DNA from 4 places in the Peribacillus sp. NJ11 genome. Region 1 is predicted to be linked to each of the others. Evidence: riboswitches for the same ligand, from Rfam matches in the RefSeq annotation. Region 1 holds a riboswitch; each other region holds the start of a gene.
The links. A riboswitch is a leader RNA that binds a small molecule or an ion and turns the genes downstream of it on or off. The one in region 1 is predicted to bind S-adenosylmethionine.

Region 1 (4,028 bases):
AAGAAAAGAAAATAGAAGAAAATGATTTCGAATACTTCATGGGTGCTGGCATATAGGTTCCATGAAAGATCAAAGTTATTTTCTGAAGGTTATAGGAATAAACGATCTAACTAATTTTCAAGAAAGTGAGTGATGTATAATAATGGAATTGTGGGAGTTGTTTAGCACCTTCTTTATTATAGGCTTTATATCGTTTGGAGGCGGATACGCCATGATTCCGGTAATAGAATCGGAAGTCTTACAGCATGGGTGGATGACGACGCAACAATTTACCGATGTAATCGCTATTTCCGGCATGTCTCCCGGGCCTATCACCACTAATAGTGCCATTCTCGTAGGCTATTCGACTGCTGGATTAGCAGGAGCCATATCATCCGTTCTCGGAATCTTGCTTCCTGCCATTATACTCGTAACCGTTATAGCCACCTTCTTCAGCAAATTGAATCATTATCCAGTTATTCAATCGATGTTTTATGGATTAAGACCCGTTGTCACTAGTTTAATCCTCTTTGCAGCTATCAGCTTTGCACTTTCCAATCATTTGATAGCCCTGAACTTTTCATGGCATACGATAAGCTTATTACTCGTTTTTGGATTATCGTTATTTGCCCTATTGAAATTACGCTGGCACCCAGCCTATGTCATTATTCTTTCTGGTTTAGTTGGTGTTGTCCTCTATTCATAACGACTAGCTCACACAACCATTATGCGTTGGGTTAATCAATATGAATCGTAATTCCTAAACATTGATAACACTTAAACTGATGGAAGATCGAGGGTACATCGCTCTTTTTAATTATTTTTCACCAATGTTTCCATACACCTTACAAAGTAAAACCCTGAATCTAATGATTCAGGGTTTATTTTCATGCTTATTCTCATTATTAAGAAGTACGTTTCTTCGTTTCTTTATCTACCGGCTGAAATCGCGGATAACCAATCAAGATGGCTATGACTCCACAAAGGCCAATTAGTATTGGGTAATATGAATACGGCAAGATGCTTAACGGAGAAATATGTGCTACCCCAGCTGCAACAAGCAGTTGTGCCCCATATGGAATTAACCCCTGAATGCAGCATGCAAAAACATCAAGTAAGCTCGCCGATTTACGCGGATCGATTCCATACTTTTCAGCAATATTTTTGGCAAGTGGCCCGGCAATGATAATTGATATCGTGTTATTTGCCGTGGAAAGGTTCGTCAAACCAACAAGCCCGGCAATGCTGAATTCAGCCCCTTTTTTAGTTTTGCTGTTTCGGGTTACGAGGTGGAGAAGATAATCGATACCGCCATTATGCTTGATTACAGCTACCATTCCTGCGATTAAAATGGCCAGGAAAGAGATTTCATACATTCCCGCCATCCCTTCTCCGATTTTTTGAATGACACCCAACGGTTGATAACTTCCATCCGCCAAGCCGATAATTCCGGCAAATACGATTCCGATGGATAGGACCAGGAACACATTGACACCTGCCAATGCAGTGATCAATACACAAAGATACGGAAGGATCTTCACCCAATTATAAGAATGTTGAGCGATGGCAGCTTGTTCACCCATTGTTAAAATTCCAAGGATGACACATGTGATGATGGCCGCAGGTAAAACAATGAAAAAATTCACTTTGAACTTATCCTTCATTTTCGTTCCCTGCGTACGAACTGCAGCGATTGTCGTATCTGAAATGAAGGAAAGGTTATCCCCAAACATCGCACCACCAATAACGGCCGCCATTGAAAAGGCAAGCGAAATATCGGTTTGCTCACTAATTCCCACCCCAATAGGTGCTAGTGCTACAATCGTTCCCATGCTCGTCCCCATGGATAGAGAGATAAAGCAAGCGATGATGAAAATCCCTACCATTAATAGATTTTGCGGAAAAACCGCTAAGGCAAGATTCACCGTAGATTCAACTGCCCCCATGCCATTTGCAACTTCGGCAAAAGCGCCTGCCAAAAGGAAAATGATAACCATTAACATAATATTGGCATCCCCGGCGCCTTTACAGAAAATTTCAACCTTTTGATTGAAAGACTCTTTCCGATTCATTGCCAATGCAGCTGCCGATGCAATTGAAATCGCTACAATCACCGGAAAAGAATAAAAATCTTTTGTAATGATTCCGGACCCTATAAATAAAATCAAAAAAACGACAAATGGGATCAATGCCCACGGATTCCCTTTATTGTTTGCACTCATGATGTACACCTCTTTTTATTTTTCCCATGACATGTGTCACAGCACTTATTCTTCTAACATTTTTCGTAAATAACACCTTCATGGAAGCTATAGCTAAAAATACTTTCAGCATAAAAAAGACCTCTTCCATTAAACACAACAAGAAGAGGTCTTTTAATTTATAAAAAACGCCCTCCTTATCTTTCAGGCAAAAATCAGCCTGCTGGATTTGGCACAGCACTCCTATTAAAGTCTGCTGCCGAGACATCTTCGGGCCAGTCCCTCCGTCTCTCTTGATAAGAAGATTTAAATTATATAATGATATTATCAAATGCACCGGTGTCCAAGAGAAAAGAAGCAGGCTGGTAACTTGCTATAACCGCTCCAAGTTTACCTCTGTCCACTCTCGGAAAGTGACATCGAAAGCCTTATTGAAAAGCAAATATAAGAGTACAGCATTTTATGTATTTTCGCAAGGTTTAGTTTAAAAGTATTTCAAATGTGGACCTTAATATTTTAAACGGACTTTTACATGTACAGTAAATAAGGTATTTGGGTTAATTGTGATATTTGGATGAAATCTCAAATAATGTCATTTGTCTGGACGGAACTAAAATAAAAAGAGGTCAAAGGACCTCTTAGCAAATTTGTTGTATTAGGTTTGGTGAATTATTTTTAGTTGAGTTCACATCAGTCGATACCTCAAATGCTTCCATTTGTTCAGAATCGAATGATTTTAAATACTGCTGTAGAAAGGCAGGATCATTAATGGATGGATTCAACCAATCTTTTTCATCTTCAGGTTTAAGGATGACAGGCATGCGGTCATGAATGCTGGTCATTAGCTCATTAGGAACGGTTGTTATAACTGAGCACGAATAGATGTTGATTCCTTCTGGAGATTTCCAGGATTCCCAGAGACCTGCCATTCCAAATGGCGCATGATTTTTAAGCTTTATTCGCATGGGTATTTTTCGCCTGGGTTCCTTCTTCCACTCATAAAATGAATCAGCGATTATCAAGCATCGTTTCTTCTTATACGCATTCTTGAAGCTTGCCTTCTCAGCAATGGTTTCCGCTCTGGCATTGATCATTTTGTAGCCCAGTTTTTCATCTTTTGCCCAGAAAGGAATGAGTCCCCACCGAAGATATCCAAGTCGATTCCTTGCTCCGTCATTAATGACGGATAGCACGGAGTGGGAAGGTGCAATATTGTAGCTGAATTGGTATTCTTCATCAAAAGGTCCTTGAATATTAAACCGTTCTTTTATTTCTTCAATGTCCGTGAAAAGCGTGAAACGTCCGCACATAATATCGCCTACCGTTTTAGGATTTATTACAGTGTAACAAATAGGACGGGCAGGTACAAATCAGCGTTCTAAAATCCTGATGTCGGTAAATGGTTGATTAAATAATTCGCTGGAAATCAAAAGTGTGCCCAGGACTTCTCTCTCATCTTCAGCTTTAATGATTTCTGACAAAATTAAGGTACTGCCATTCCTGACCGTTACATTATATTCATTCATAGGATCCCCCTCATTAGGCTAGATGGTTGTTATTATAAACCAAAAACCCACAAGTATCATTATTGACCTTTAGTAGAGTCGTAGTTAATCCACTAATGATGAGTCTATATAGGAGTACACCGCTATTTACATATACATAAAAAAGACTGTCCATGAATGATCACAGACAGTCTGGTCAACAGGTTTTTCACTTCAACAAATTTTTACCGGTGATGATAATGGGGATAGCAAAAAGGTCGATGAGGAATGCCTCTTGTTATTCCGTGGGAGTTACCCATAATCCATGTCCATTTATTATTTAAAATTCAGCAAAACCTCATTT
Region 2 (4,028 bases), 840 kb from region 1:
CTTCGATCGGGATGGATGTGCCGGATTGGATTGAAAGGTCGAAGGTGCTTGATGGAGCCGCCACATAAAAAGGGATACCAAAGTGCTTGGCTAAAATGGCCAATCCCAATGTCCCGATTTTATTGGCTGTATCTCCATTAGCCGCAATTCTGTCGGCCCCGACTATAATTCCATTTATTCGTTTCTGGTGAATCGTATGGGCGGCCATATTATCAGAAATTAAGGTGACGTCAACCCCCGCTTGCATCAATTCCCAAGCCGTCAAACGCGCCCCTTGCAGGACAGGCCTGGTTTCACAAGCGTACACTTTTAGCGGAAAGTCCCTTTCTTTAGCCAGGTGGAAGGGAGCCAGGGCTGTTCCATAACGGGCTGTGGCAATCCCTCCAGCGTTGCAATGCGTTAGGATGGAATCTCCTTTAGCGAATAAGGATAAACCATGTTCCCCGATTTTCCTGCACATTTCTTCATCTTCAGCAAAGATGGCTTGGGCCTCCGATACAAGTGCTTCCTTGGCAGTTGAAATGCTTTGCGCTGCTTTCAACGTATTCTCCATCCTCCTTAACGCCCAAAAAAGGTTGACTGCAGTTGGCCGTGAAGAAGCGAGTTTTTCAATATGCCTCGTTACATTTTTCTTGAATTCCCCTAATTCAGCGGTTGTTTCCTGTTTGGCACCAAGTGCAACACCAAATGCTGCCGTCAGTCCAATTGCTGGGGCACCACGAACTTTTAATGTCAATATGCTGTCATATACATCATCAACAGAATGAAGTTCAATAAATTCAGTTATGGAAGGAAGGGCTTGTTGATTTAATAATGTAATATGGGTATCATCCCATTGTACCGAATATGGTAAGGGTGCTAGTGTAGTCATGTGCAGGTCTCCTTTTAAAGGGTTGAATAAGATGGCAGTGTACGTTGCTTCAACGCTTCAATGACAGCTGGAACATCCAATTCTTCTCGTTTTTTAATTAAAAATGCACCAATTTCCAATGTTGCCGTTTTGGCAGCGATCCTTGTATCTTTATTTTCAATGACGTTTAAATCGGCAACATGGGAAAGGCCAATGGTTCGCCGAATCAGTTCACAGCCGGCAAAACCGAATGCATCTTTTTTGAATTTTGTCAGTAAATAAGGCAGATAACCTTTCACATGGCGGAATGGGCTTTTATTTTGGCCTTCCCATAATTCGGTATAAGTTTCTTCAAAGGCATTCCAAAATTCATGAAGGTGTGAGAAAATCTCTTCCTTTCCAACGCCATTACGTGTAATTGCCTGAAAGAGAAGGTTGGCGGTGTATTGACCAAGGTCAAAACCAACGGGCCCATAAAAAGCGAATTCCGGATCAATAACCTTTGTTTCAGTTTCACTTGCAAAAATACTTCCAGTATGTAAATCTCCATGAAGCAAGGCTTCCTGCTCGGTTTCAAAGCTTTGTTTCAGCTTAGCTACCTCAAGTATCACTTCTTGATCATTCCAAATATTTTTGGCGGCATCAGTCAATTCCAGCTCGAAATCTCCCGGGAGTTCCTCAAAAAATGGATCCGTGAAAATAAAGACCTCAGTGATTTTGCAGAGTTCCGGATTCGTGAAATGTCGGGCCACTTCCTTTTTCGCGGATGGTTCTAAATGATAATCTGATGTATAAAATGCCGTCTTCGCTACATATTCACCAATATGCTGTGAAAGCAATGGATATTGATCGCCTTCGATCAAGCCTTTTCTAACGATTTTCAAGTGCGATAAATCTTCCATGACTGTAATGGCAAGCTGTTCATCCGAATAATAGACTTGCGGTACGAATTCCGGGCAATAGCTTCTGAAATGAATCAGTGCATTCGCTTCAATGGCTGCCCTTTTCAATGTCAGCGGCCAGCTTTCACCAAGTACCTTGGCATAAGGGACCGCTTGTTTGATTATTATTCCTTTGTTTGTGACTGTGTCTGTAATATGAAAAACATAATTTAAATTTCCATCGCCGATTTCTTTACAGTTTAAACTTGCATCCGCATTGACCAACCCAAGTTTTTTTGCAAGGGTTATAGCTGTTTCGTTTGTCAATCTCTTAAAATTTGAATGGTTTTGAGTCATTCTTTTCCCCTCCAGATTCAAAATAAGAATAAAAAAGCCTCTTTCATATAGAAAGAGGCAGAAGTTTTGGCTTCGGACCTCTTATCTTCCAGAAAATGAATTCTGGTGGAATTAGCACCGTGCTCTGTGGATTTTATAATCCGGCGGTGAATCCGCCCCATTTCACAATGGTATTACAGTCGGTTGCTGGGCTTCATAGGGCCTTTATCCCTCAGCCTGCTCTTGATAAGAGTATATGTTTTCTGAAATTTTAATCTTCGGGAAAATAATATCAACTTTTTAAATAGTTTGTCAATGGGAAAATTAATAATAATCCGGCCGACGATATTCGAATACGGGTATTTTGTTCCGTGCTTCCGTAACTTTATTGAAGTCCAAGGTGCCTGTCAAGAGTTCTTTTGCTTCTCCGGCTTCACTTATGATATTCCCCAATGGATCAATAATCAAGGAATGACCCGCAAATATATTATTGACATCCGAACCTGAACGGTTAACGGCTACAACATATACTTGGTTCTCGATGGCACGGCTAATCAATAAGGCTCTCCAGTGTCGAGTCTGGGCTTTGGCCATTCTGCCATTACGAATAGAACTTCGGCGCCTTGAACAGTATGGGCTCGCTGCCATTCAGGAAAACGGATGTCATAACAAATGAATCCAGCACATATTTTTTCATCAAGAGTAAATAAACCATCTTTTTCACCTGGCTGCAGGAAATGATGTTCATCCATTAACTGAAATAAGTGAAGCTTATCATATTCTTTTATGAGATTTCCATGCTTATTGATGATGATCATGGTGTTATAGATGCCCTTGCTTGCTTTTTGGCAACGGAACCCCCAATTATGTGAAACTGGTGTTTCTTTACCTGATCTTTTAAACATTCAATCGTTTTTTCTGCTTCTTCATCAGCAATCTCATTTAACCTGGTCAAGTCGTATCCTGTTGACCAAAGCTCTGGTAAAATAACGATATCGGGTTTGGACATTGCTGCTATTTCCATCCATTATTCTGCAACCTGAAAATTGATATCTGGTTGCCCGAAGGCAATATCCAATTGAATGCAGGCAATTTTCCACTTCATCGTTTAAAACCCACATGTAAAAAATGCTTTACAAGACTATGATAAACATATATCATTTGTGTCTAGAATTTCAAGAAATTTCAGAGAAGGTGTATAAATGTTGCAATTCGAAAAATCCAGACAACTTCAAAAACTGCCCAAGCAATTTTTTGCATCTCTAGTCGCAAAAGTCAATGCGATTACGGCGCAGGGTCATGATGTCATTAATTTAGGCCAGGGAAATCCTGATCAACCGACGCCTGAACATATCGTGAAAAGTTTACAGGTTGCCGCTGAAAAAACGATTAATCATAAATATTCGCCGTTTCGGGGACATCAATATTTAAAAGATGCTGCTGCCGTCTTTTATGAACGTGAATATGGTGTCAAGCTGGATCCGAATAGTGAAGTGGCGATTCTCTTCGGGGGGAAGGCAGGTCTTGTCGAACTGCCGCAGTGTTTATTGAATCCAGGTGATACGATCCTTGTTCCAGATCCCGGCTATCCGGATTATCTTTCCGGTGTCGTTTTAGCCCAGGCAAAGACCGAACTGATGCCCTTGACAGAAGAAAATGATTTTCTTCCGAAATACAATGACATACATAAAGAAGTGCTTGATAAAGCCAAAATGATGTTCTTGAACTATCCGAATAATCCCACAGGAGCTTCTGCAACTGAAAGTTTCTTTGATGAAACCGTCTCCTTTGCAAAAGAGCATTCGATTTGCGTGGTCCACGATTTCGCTTATGGGGCAATAGGATTCGACGGAAAAAAACCGATAAGCTTTCTCCAGGCAGAGGGAGCGAAGGATGTAGGGATAGAAATTTACACACTATCGAAAACATACAATATGGCAGGGTGGAGAGTCGGTTTTGCA
Region 3 (4,028 bases), 2.7 Mb from region 1:
AAACCTCTTCTTATGGAAGTGGTTTTTTTGTTTATGAAAGGCCCGGTTTCAATTTAATTCCTACTAAATCCATAGAGAAAGAGGAGAAATAGTATGTCAGAGAAAAAGTTACGTTTCGAAACATTGAGTGTTCATGGCGGTTTGCAAGCTGATGAAACAGGTGCACGTGCAGTCCCGATCTACCAAAGCAATGCATACTTGTTCAAAGACACTGACCATGCAGCGAATTTATTTGGTTTAAAGGAGAATGGCTATATATATACACGACTACATAATCCCACGGTCAGCGTTTTTGAGGAAAGAATGGCCTTATTGGAAGGCGGTATCGGCGGATTGGCAACAGCAAGCGGAATGGCTGCCATCTCACTGTCAATCTTGAATATTGCCGGTGCAGGGGATGAGATCGTTTCAGCCTCCACTTTATATGGCGGTACGTATAATCTTTTTGAAAACACTCTTCCTAAATATGGGATTAAAGTGAAGTTCGTTTCTCCTGATGACCCTGAAAATTTCAAAAGGGCGATTACGCCAAGAACTAAAGCCATATTTGCCGAAACGATCGGAAATCCAAGTTTGAGGGTCCTTGATATTGAAGCGGTAGCCGACATTGCCCACGATGCCGGGATACCTTTAATCATTGATAATACCTTCGCTACACCGTATCTATGCAGACCAATTGATTTTGGAGCGGATATTGTCATCCATTCCGCTACAAAATGGCTTCTGGGAAATGGAACCACCTTAGGCGGTGTCATCGTGGATGGCGGGAAGTTCGATTGGAACTCGCCAAACTACCCTGGCTTTACGGAGCCTGATCCAAGTTACGACGGTCTGGTATACGCCGAGGCAGTTGGACCAGCCGCTTTTATAACGAAAGCCCGAGTGCAGTTACTTCGTGATTTAGGCCCTGCGCTAAGTGCCCAAAGCGCATTCCAGTTTACGCTTGGACTTGAAACGCTGCATGTGAGGATGAAAGAGCATCTTTCGAACACGAAGTCTGTACTTCAATATTTGAAAAATCACCCTGCCGTGACTTGGGTTTCGCATCCTGCTAATGAGGATCATCCCGATAAAGCCCTTGCGGATAAATATTTGCCTAAGGGAGCAGGATCTGTTGTGACTTTTGGAATAAAGGGAGACCGCGAAGCCGGGGCGAAACTTATCAATTCGGTGGAATTATGGTCCCATGTAGCGAATGTAGGGGATGCGAAGAGTTTAATCATTCACCCTGCCAGTACGACCCATCAGCAATTGAATGATGCAGGTCTGGCGAAAGCTGGTGTGCGTGCTGATCAAGTCCGTTTATCCATTGGGATTGAAAATGTAGAGGATTTAATAGAAGATTTGGAGCAGGCAATTGAAAAAGCGACGAATATCGTCTCCTTGACTTCTAAAACGGTTTAAGCAAAAAGTCCTGGGCATTCTTGAACTAGAAATATTATACATTGCGCTCCTTTTTTATCTATGATAAAATTTCAACATACTAAAGAACTTAATGATGTACAAATATTCTATATATTAGCTCTTATCAAGAGAGGTGGAGGGATGTGCCCGATGAAACCCGGCAACCGACAAGGAGATTTCCTTGGAAAGGTGCCAATTCACACAAAGTTTAATCACTTTGGAAGATGAGAGGAAGGCCTGTTTCTTCACCTGCCTTTCTGCTCATGCAGAAAGGTTTTTTCTATTTCAGTAGGAAAAACCTTTGCATGAATTGCAAAATTGGTAGGGGAAACAGATAATAATGTAGAGAAATTAACTAAGTTCATAGGTTTTATTGGATAAAAGAGGTGAGGATTAATGATTACATTGACAAAAGTCAGTAAGCTGTTCCGAACAGGAAAAGGAAGCAGTGAGACGATTAAGGCTGTAAATAATGTGAATGTTGAAATAAATAAAGGCGAGATTTTCGGTATTATTGGTTATAGTGGAGCAGGGAAAAGTACTTTGATCAGGATGCTCAATGGATTGGAAACACCCACAGAAGGATCCGTTGTGGTGGCTGAGAAGGAAATTTCAAAAATTAAAGGTGCTCAGCTTCGTAAGGCCCGTCAAGAAATCAGCATGATTTTCCAACATTTCAATCTATTATGGTCCAGGACCGTTCAGGAAAATATATCCTTCCCGTTGGAAATTGCAGGAGTTTCAAAATTTGAACGCACCAAACGTGTGAACGAATTGATCAAGTTAGTCGGACTGGAAGGCAGAGAAAAGGCCTATCCTTCGCAATTAAGCGGAGGGCAAAAGCAACGGGTGGGAATAGCCAGGGCTCTAGCGAATGATCCTAAAGTGCTGCTGTGTGATGAAGCGACTTCTGCCTTGGATCCACAGACTACCGACTCTATACTCGAATTGCTTGTTGACATCAATCAGCGTCTCGGGTTGACGATTGTCTTGATAACACATGAAATGCATGTAATACGTAAAATCTGTCATCGTGTGGCTGTGATGGAAAGCGGGCAAGTTGTTGAACAGGGACCTGTCCTGGATGTTTTCAAGAATCCTAAAGAACAAATGACGAAGCGTTTCGTGCAACAGGTGACGGAACCGGAAGAAACGAAAGAAACGATGGACCATCTGCTCGAACGCTTTCCTGCAGGCAAAGTGATTCAATTGACTTTTGTAGGTGATCATGCAGAAAGCCCGTTGATCACTAAGCTTGTACGTAACTTCGAGTTGGATGTCAATATAGTTCAAGGTAAAATATCGCAAACCAGAAGCGGTTCATATGGAACGTTGTTTATCCATCTTGATGGCAAAGAGGATGAAATGCTCCGCGCAATCGAATTCATTAAAGCACAGCAGGTAGGCGTGGAGGTGATTACTCATGCTTGAAGAATTATTGCCGAATGTTGATTGGGAAGACATTATTGAAGCAACGAAAGAAACGCTTTATATGACAAGTATCTCTGTAGTGGCAACCTTTTTTATAGGCATATTATTAGGATTGATCCTGTTCTTGACAGGGAAGGGGAATATGTGGGAAAACCGGGCAATCAACGCGGTCATTAGTGCTGTGGTTAATATATTCCGTTCCATTCCATTTCTTATTTTGATCGTGCTGCTCATTCCTTTCACTAAAGCGCTTGTCGGTTCCATGATCGGAGAGAACGCTGCACTGCCGGCACTTATTATCGGTGCGGCACCATTTTATGCACGTATGGTTGAAATCGGCCTCCGTGAAATCGATAAAGGTGTAATTGAAGCCGCTAAATCGATGGGGGCAAAAACGAGCACGATCATTTGGAAGGTCCTTCTTCCGGAGTCGATGCCTGCCCTTATTTCCGGGATTACGGTAACATCGATTGCATTGGTTGGATATACCGCAATGGCCGGAGTCATCGGCGCAGGCGGACTTGGTAATCTAGCCTATCTGGAGGGCTATCAAAGAAATCAAAATGACGTTACGCTTGTAGCGACTATCGTTATTCTAATTATCGTCTTCATAATTCAAATTATTGGAGATGTGATTACATCTAAATTGGACAAAAGATAAAGGGAGATGAAAAGGATGAAAAAGTTTTTAGGATTTGCATTGATTTTAGTGTTATCTATCGCTTTGGCTGCTTGTGGAAGTGAAAAGGATAAAGGCGGCAGTGAAACGGAAAAAGAATCGAAGAAATTAGTCGTAGGGGCATCCAATGTTCCGCATGCTGAAATCCTAGAGGAAGCTAAGCCGCTTCTTGAAGAAAAAGGAATAGAATTGGAAATTGAAACATTCCAGGACTATGTTTTACCAAATAAGGCTTTAAATGATAAGGAATTGGATGCTAACTATTTTCAGCACATTCCTTATTTAGAATCCCAAATTAAAGAAAATGGATATGATTTCGTTAATGCAGGCGGAATCCATATCGAGCCAATAGCTCTATACTCACAAAAATATAAAACCATCGATAAACTCCCTGATGGGGCAACGATCATTTTAAGCAGCTCTGTCGCTGATCATGGGCGTGCTTTATCCCTTTTGGAAAAGAATGGCCTGATCACTTTGAAAGAGGGAATCGATAAAACGACGGCTACAACTA
Region 4 (4,028 bases), 2.5 Mb from region 1:
GGGAAGCGGTAAGAACGGTGAACCGAAGCAAGTGGAGAATGTAGCTTCCGGAGAAGTTACCCCTCTTTCAGTACCAGCCAATTTACTAGTGTAACCACTTAGGAAATGGAACATTGCCTGTTCTTTGGAAAGCTTGCTGATTGGAGGCAGAACGCCTGAAGCATCAGCTGTTAAGAAAATGATTGTATTTGGGTGTCCTGCAATACTTGGGTTCACGATGTTATCGATCGCTTGCATTTGGTATGCAGCACGGGTGTTTTCAGTCAATGAACTGTCATCATAGTCCGCTTCACGTGTATCCGGGTCCACAACTACATTTTCCAATACGGCACCGAAGCGGATCGCATCGAAAATTTGTGGTTCTTTTTCACGTGAAAGGTTGATCGTTTTCGCATAGCAGCCACCTTCGATGTTGAATACACCGTTAGAAGACCAGCCGTGCTCGTCATCGCCAATCAGTTTACGGCTAGTGTCTGCGGATAAAGTTGTTTTACCTGTTCCAGACAGTCCGAAGAATAAAGCGACGTCCCCTTCACGTCCTACGTTAGCAGAGCAATGCATTGGAAGGATTCCAGCCTCTGGAAGTAAGTAGTTCATGATCGAGAAGATCGATTTTTTCATTTCTCCTGCATATTCCGTTCCGCCGATCAGGATGGTACGGCGTTCAAATGAAACGATGATGAAAGTTTCAGATGAAGTCCCGTCCACTTCTGGGTCTGCTTTGAAATTAGGTGCCGAAAGAATTGTGAATTCAGCTTCGTGACCTCTTAATTCCTCTTCGTTCGGACGGATGAACAAAGTATGGGCAAAAAGATTATGCCAAGCATATTCGTTAACAACTCGGATTGGAAGACGTGATGATTCGTCTGCACCAGCGAAACCTTTGAAAACGAAAATCTCTTCTTTTGCTTTTAGGTAGTCAACTACTTTATTATATAGTTTATTGAACACATCTTCAGAAATTGGCTGGTTCACTGAACCCCAATCGACTTTATCCTTAACGGATGCTTCTTCCACGATATATTTATCTTTAGGTGAACGACCAGTATATTTGCCGGTTTCAGCTTTTACTGCGCCAGTTGATGTTAGTACGCCTTCATTTCTGCTTAATACTTTTTCGACCAATTGAGGAACTGAAAGTTGAGTTTGAACATTGTTTCCTGTTAATAACTGGTGTAACTCATTAGAAACATCTACAGAATTCATATATGAGATACCTTCCTTTGTTTAAGTTTTTATATTACAATTAGTATAACACATTCATTTAAATAGTCTATACTATTTCTTTTAATTTGTGATTATTTTCAACTGGTTGCGTTAATCATTTTTCATTATTAAGGCGCAGGAACCGAGTCATTACTATTGCATATACTTACATGGAGTGAAAATTTTATTTTAAATAGGAAGTAATTAAGCAACATATTTCTAATTGGCCGTTCCTGTTAGTATGCTTTATTTTCTATTATTAATGGCAATTTTCAACATTTCTATTCGCAGTCTGCCTTGGAAACCCTTTGAAGACGCTGAAACAACCCGTTTTTTCAAGTGGGGGGATATGTTCTTTTTAGAAAAACATTGACAAGTTCCAACCTGATACGATATTATCTTAAATTGTACGGATTCTCTTATCCCGAGTTGGTGGAGGGACAGGCCCTTTGAAACCCAGCAACCTGCCATATTGAACTTGACTCCAAGATCGATCGCCGAAAATAAAGCGATGTTCTTCAAGGAATAGTGGTGATGGTGCTAACCTGAGCAAGGTAAAAAACCCTTGAACGATAAGAGTGAAAGGATAGAAGACAGAATTTTAAACCTTTCCTCATTTGCCAGGGAAGGTTTTTGTGTTTTTATAAGTAATTCTGTGTCTATAGTTGAAACTAATGAGGGAAACGAGTTCCGTAAAAATCAGGCTTATGCCTACAACATACTAACTTCCAAGGAGGAAATATGATGTCAAAGAAACGTCTATTTACTTCTGAATCTGTTACAGAGGGCCATCCGGACAAAATTTGTGATCAGATTTCAGATTCCATTTTAGATGCTATCCTTGCTAAGGATGCAAATGCACGTGTTGCGTGTGAAACAAGTGTAACAACAGGTCTTGTGCTTGTTGCTGGTGAAATTACAACATCCGCTTACGTGGATATTCCGCGTATCGTTCGTGATACCATTGCAGGAATTGGTTACACACGTGCGAAATACGGTTTCGATGCTGAAACTTGTGCTGTATTGAGTTCCATTGATGAGCAGTCTGCCGATATCGCAGCTGGCGTCGATAAAGCATTGGAAGCTCGTGAAGGAAACATGTCAGAGGAAGAAATCGATGCAATCGGTGCAGGGGACCAAGGTCTTATGTTCGGATTTGCTTGTAATGAAACAGAAGAGCTTATGCCGCTTCCGATTTCATTGGCACATAAACTTTCATTCCGCTTGGCTAAAGTTCGTAAAGATGAAACTCTTGCTTACTTACGCCCTGATGGTAAAACACAGGTAACTGTGGAGTATGATGAGAATAACCGTCCTGTACGTGTAGATACGATCGTTATCTCTACACAGCATGATGCAGAAATTACGCTTGAACAAATTCAAGCCGATATAAAAGAACATGTGATTAAAGCAGTTGTTCCAGCTGAATTGATCGATGCTCAAACTAAGTACTTCATCAACCCGACCGGCCGTTTCGTAATTGGCGGACCTCAAGGGGATGCTGGTCTTACTGGACGTAAAATCATCGTTGATACGTACGGCGGATACGCTCGTCACGGCGGTGGTGCATTCTCTGGTAAGGATGCTACTAAAGTTGACCGTTCTGCGGCATATGCAGCGCGTTACGTTGCGAAAAACATCGTTGCCGCTGGCCTTGCTGACAAAGCGGAAGTTCAATTGGCATACGCAATTGGTGTGGCAGAGCCTGTATCGATCTCGATTGATACATTCGGAACTGGTACAGTTAGCGAAGAAGTCCTAGTTGACCTAGTTCGTGCAAACTTCGACCTTCGTCCAGCTGGTATCATCAAAATGCTTGATCTTCGTCGCCCAATCTACAAACAAACAGCTGCATACGGACATTTTGGCCGTACAGATGTCGATCTTCCATGGGAACGCACGGATAAAGCAGAAACATTAAAAGCACAAGCATAATCCATAGAAAAAAGGTGTCCCGCAAAAGCGGGGCACCTTTTTTCTATGGATTAATTTTGCCTTCAGGGGGAATAATTCAAGAAATCGATAGTTACTCTAGAGTTAGGAGTTTACTCGTGAAATTGGAGCAAATACTCGCGAGTTAGGAGCAAATACTCGTGAAATTGGAGCATTTACTCGCGAGTTAGAAGCATATACTTGTGAGTCAGGGTCGTATACTCGTGAAATTGGAGCAAATACTCAGAGTTAGGAGCAAATACTCGTGAGTTAGGAGCATTTACTCGTGAGTTAGGAGTTTACTCGTGAATTGAGTATATACTTGTGAGTCAGGGTCGTATACTCGTGAAATTGGAGCAAATACTCGTGAGTTAGGAGCAAATACTCGTGAAATTGGAGCATTTACTCGCGAATTAGGAGTATTTACTCGTTAGTTTATTTTATTCGTTCTGCCGTTTTATAGTATTGTCCTTTTTCGGCATATTCGCGTACGATTCGTTCCATATCCTGGCGATCTTCTTCGTTGATTTCGCGAATGACTTTAGCTGGGCGTCCGAATGCCAACATGTTCGGTGGAATGACTTTACCTTGGGGAACGAGACTGCCGGCACCGATAAAAGCCCCTTCGCCGATTTCCGCTGCATCAAGCACAATCGATCCCATGCCGATCAAAGCTCCTTTACGGATTTTGCAGCTATGTAAAATGACCTGATGGCCGATGGTCACTTCATCCTCGATGATCAATGGATTATTTGGGCTTTGGTGCAGGACGCTATTATCCTGTATACTGACTTTTTTCCCTATGATGGTTGGGGATACATCACCGCGAATGACGGAATTGAACCAAATTGATGATTCGTCACCAATTTTCACATCACCTGTGACGACAG

Region 2: linked by a shared signal. The riboswitch ahead of mtnK (S-methyl-5-thioribose kinase) and the one ahead of QUF86_RS21240 (Na+/H+ antiporter NhaC family protein) in region 1 are both predicted to bind S-adenosylmethionine.
Region 3: linked by a shared signal. The riboswitch ahead of QUF86_RS07760 (methionine ABC transporter ATP-binding protein) and the one ahead of QUF86_RS21240 (Na+/H+ antiporter NhaC family protein) in region 1 are both predicted to bind S-adenosylmethionine.
Region 4: linked by a shared signal. The riboswitch ahead of metK (methionine adenosyltransferase) and the one ahead of QUF86_RS21240 (Na+/H+ antiporter NhaC family protein) in region 1 are both predicted to bind S-adenosylmethionine.

Annotation. Positions count from the first base shown of each region.
Region 1 covers NZ_JAUCFO010000001.1:4,327,821-4,331,848, forward strand. The annotation lists gene QUF86_RS21230 (chromate transporter) at 1-56, shown strand, start outside; gene QUF86_RS21235 (chromate transporter) at 143-685, shown strand; gene QUF86_RS21240 (Na+/H+ antiporter NhaC family protein) at 885-2,201, opposite strand; SAM riboswitch class I at 2,375-2,483, opposite strand; gene QUF86_RS21245 (SOS response-associated peptidase) at 2,819-3,490, opposite strand; gene QUF86_RS21250 (hypothetical protein) at 3,551-3,706, opposite strand; gene hutG (formimidoylglutamase) at 4,001-4,028, opposite strand, start outside.
Region 2 covers NZ_JAUCFO010000001.1:3,485,560-3,489,587, forward strand. The annotation lists gene mtnA (S-methyl-5-thioribose-1-phosphate isomerase) at 1-871, opposite strand, end outside; gene mtnK (S-methyl-5-thioribose kinase) at 886-2,088, opposite strand; SAM riboswitch class I at 2,167-2,320, opposite strand; partial or broken gene QUF86_RS17275 (carbon-nitrogen family hydrolase) at 2,392-3,091, opposite strand; gene QUF86_RS17280 (pyridoxal phosphate-dependent aminotransferase) at 3,270-4,028, shown strand, end outside.
Region 3 covers NZ_JAUCFO010000001.1:1,590,349-1,594,376, forward strand. The annotation lists gene QUF86_RS07755 (O-acetylhomoserine aminocarboxypropyltransferase/cysteine synthase family protein) at 94-1,404, shown strand; SAM riboswitch class I at 1,523-1,635, shown strand; gene QUF86_RS07760 (methionine ABC transporter ATP-binding protein) at 1,801-2,835, shown strand; gene QUF86_RS07765 (methionine ABC transporter permease) at 2,828-3,496, shown strand; gene QUF86_RS07770 (MetQ/NlpA family ABC transporter substrate-binding protein) at 3,512-4,028, shown strand, end outside.
Region 4 covers NZ_JAUCFO010000001.1:1,812,375-1,816,402, forward strand. The annotation lists gene pckA (phosphoenolpyruvate carboxykinase (ATP)) at 1-1,206, opposite strand, end outside; SAM riboswitch class I at 1,623-1,785, shown strand; gene metK (methionine adenosyltransferase) at 1,948-3,141, shown strand; gene QUF86_RS09005 (gamma carbonic anhydrase) at 3,574-4,028, opposite strand, start outside.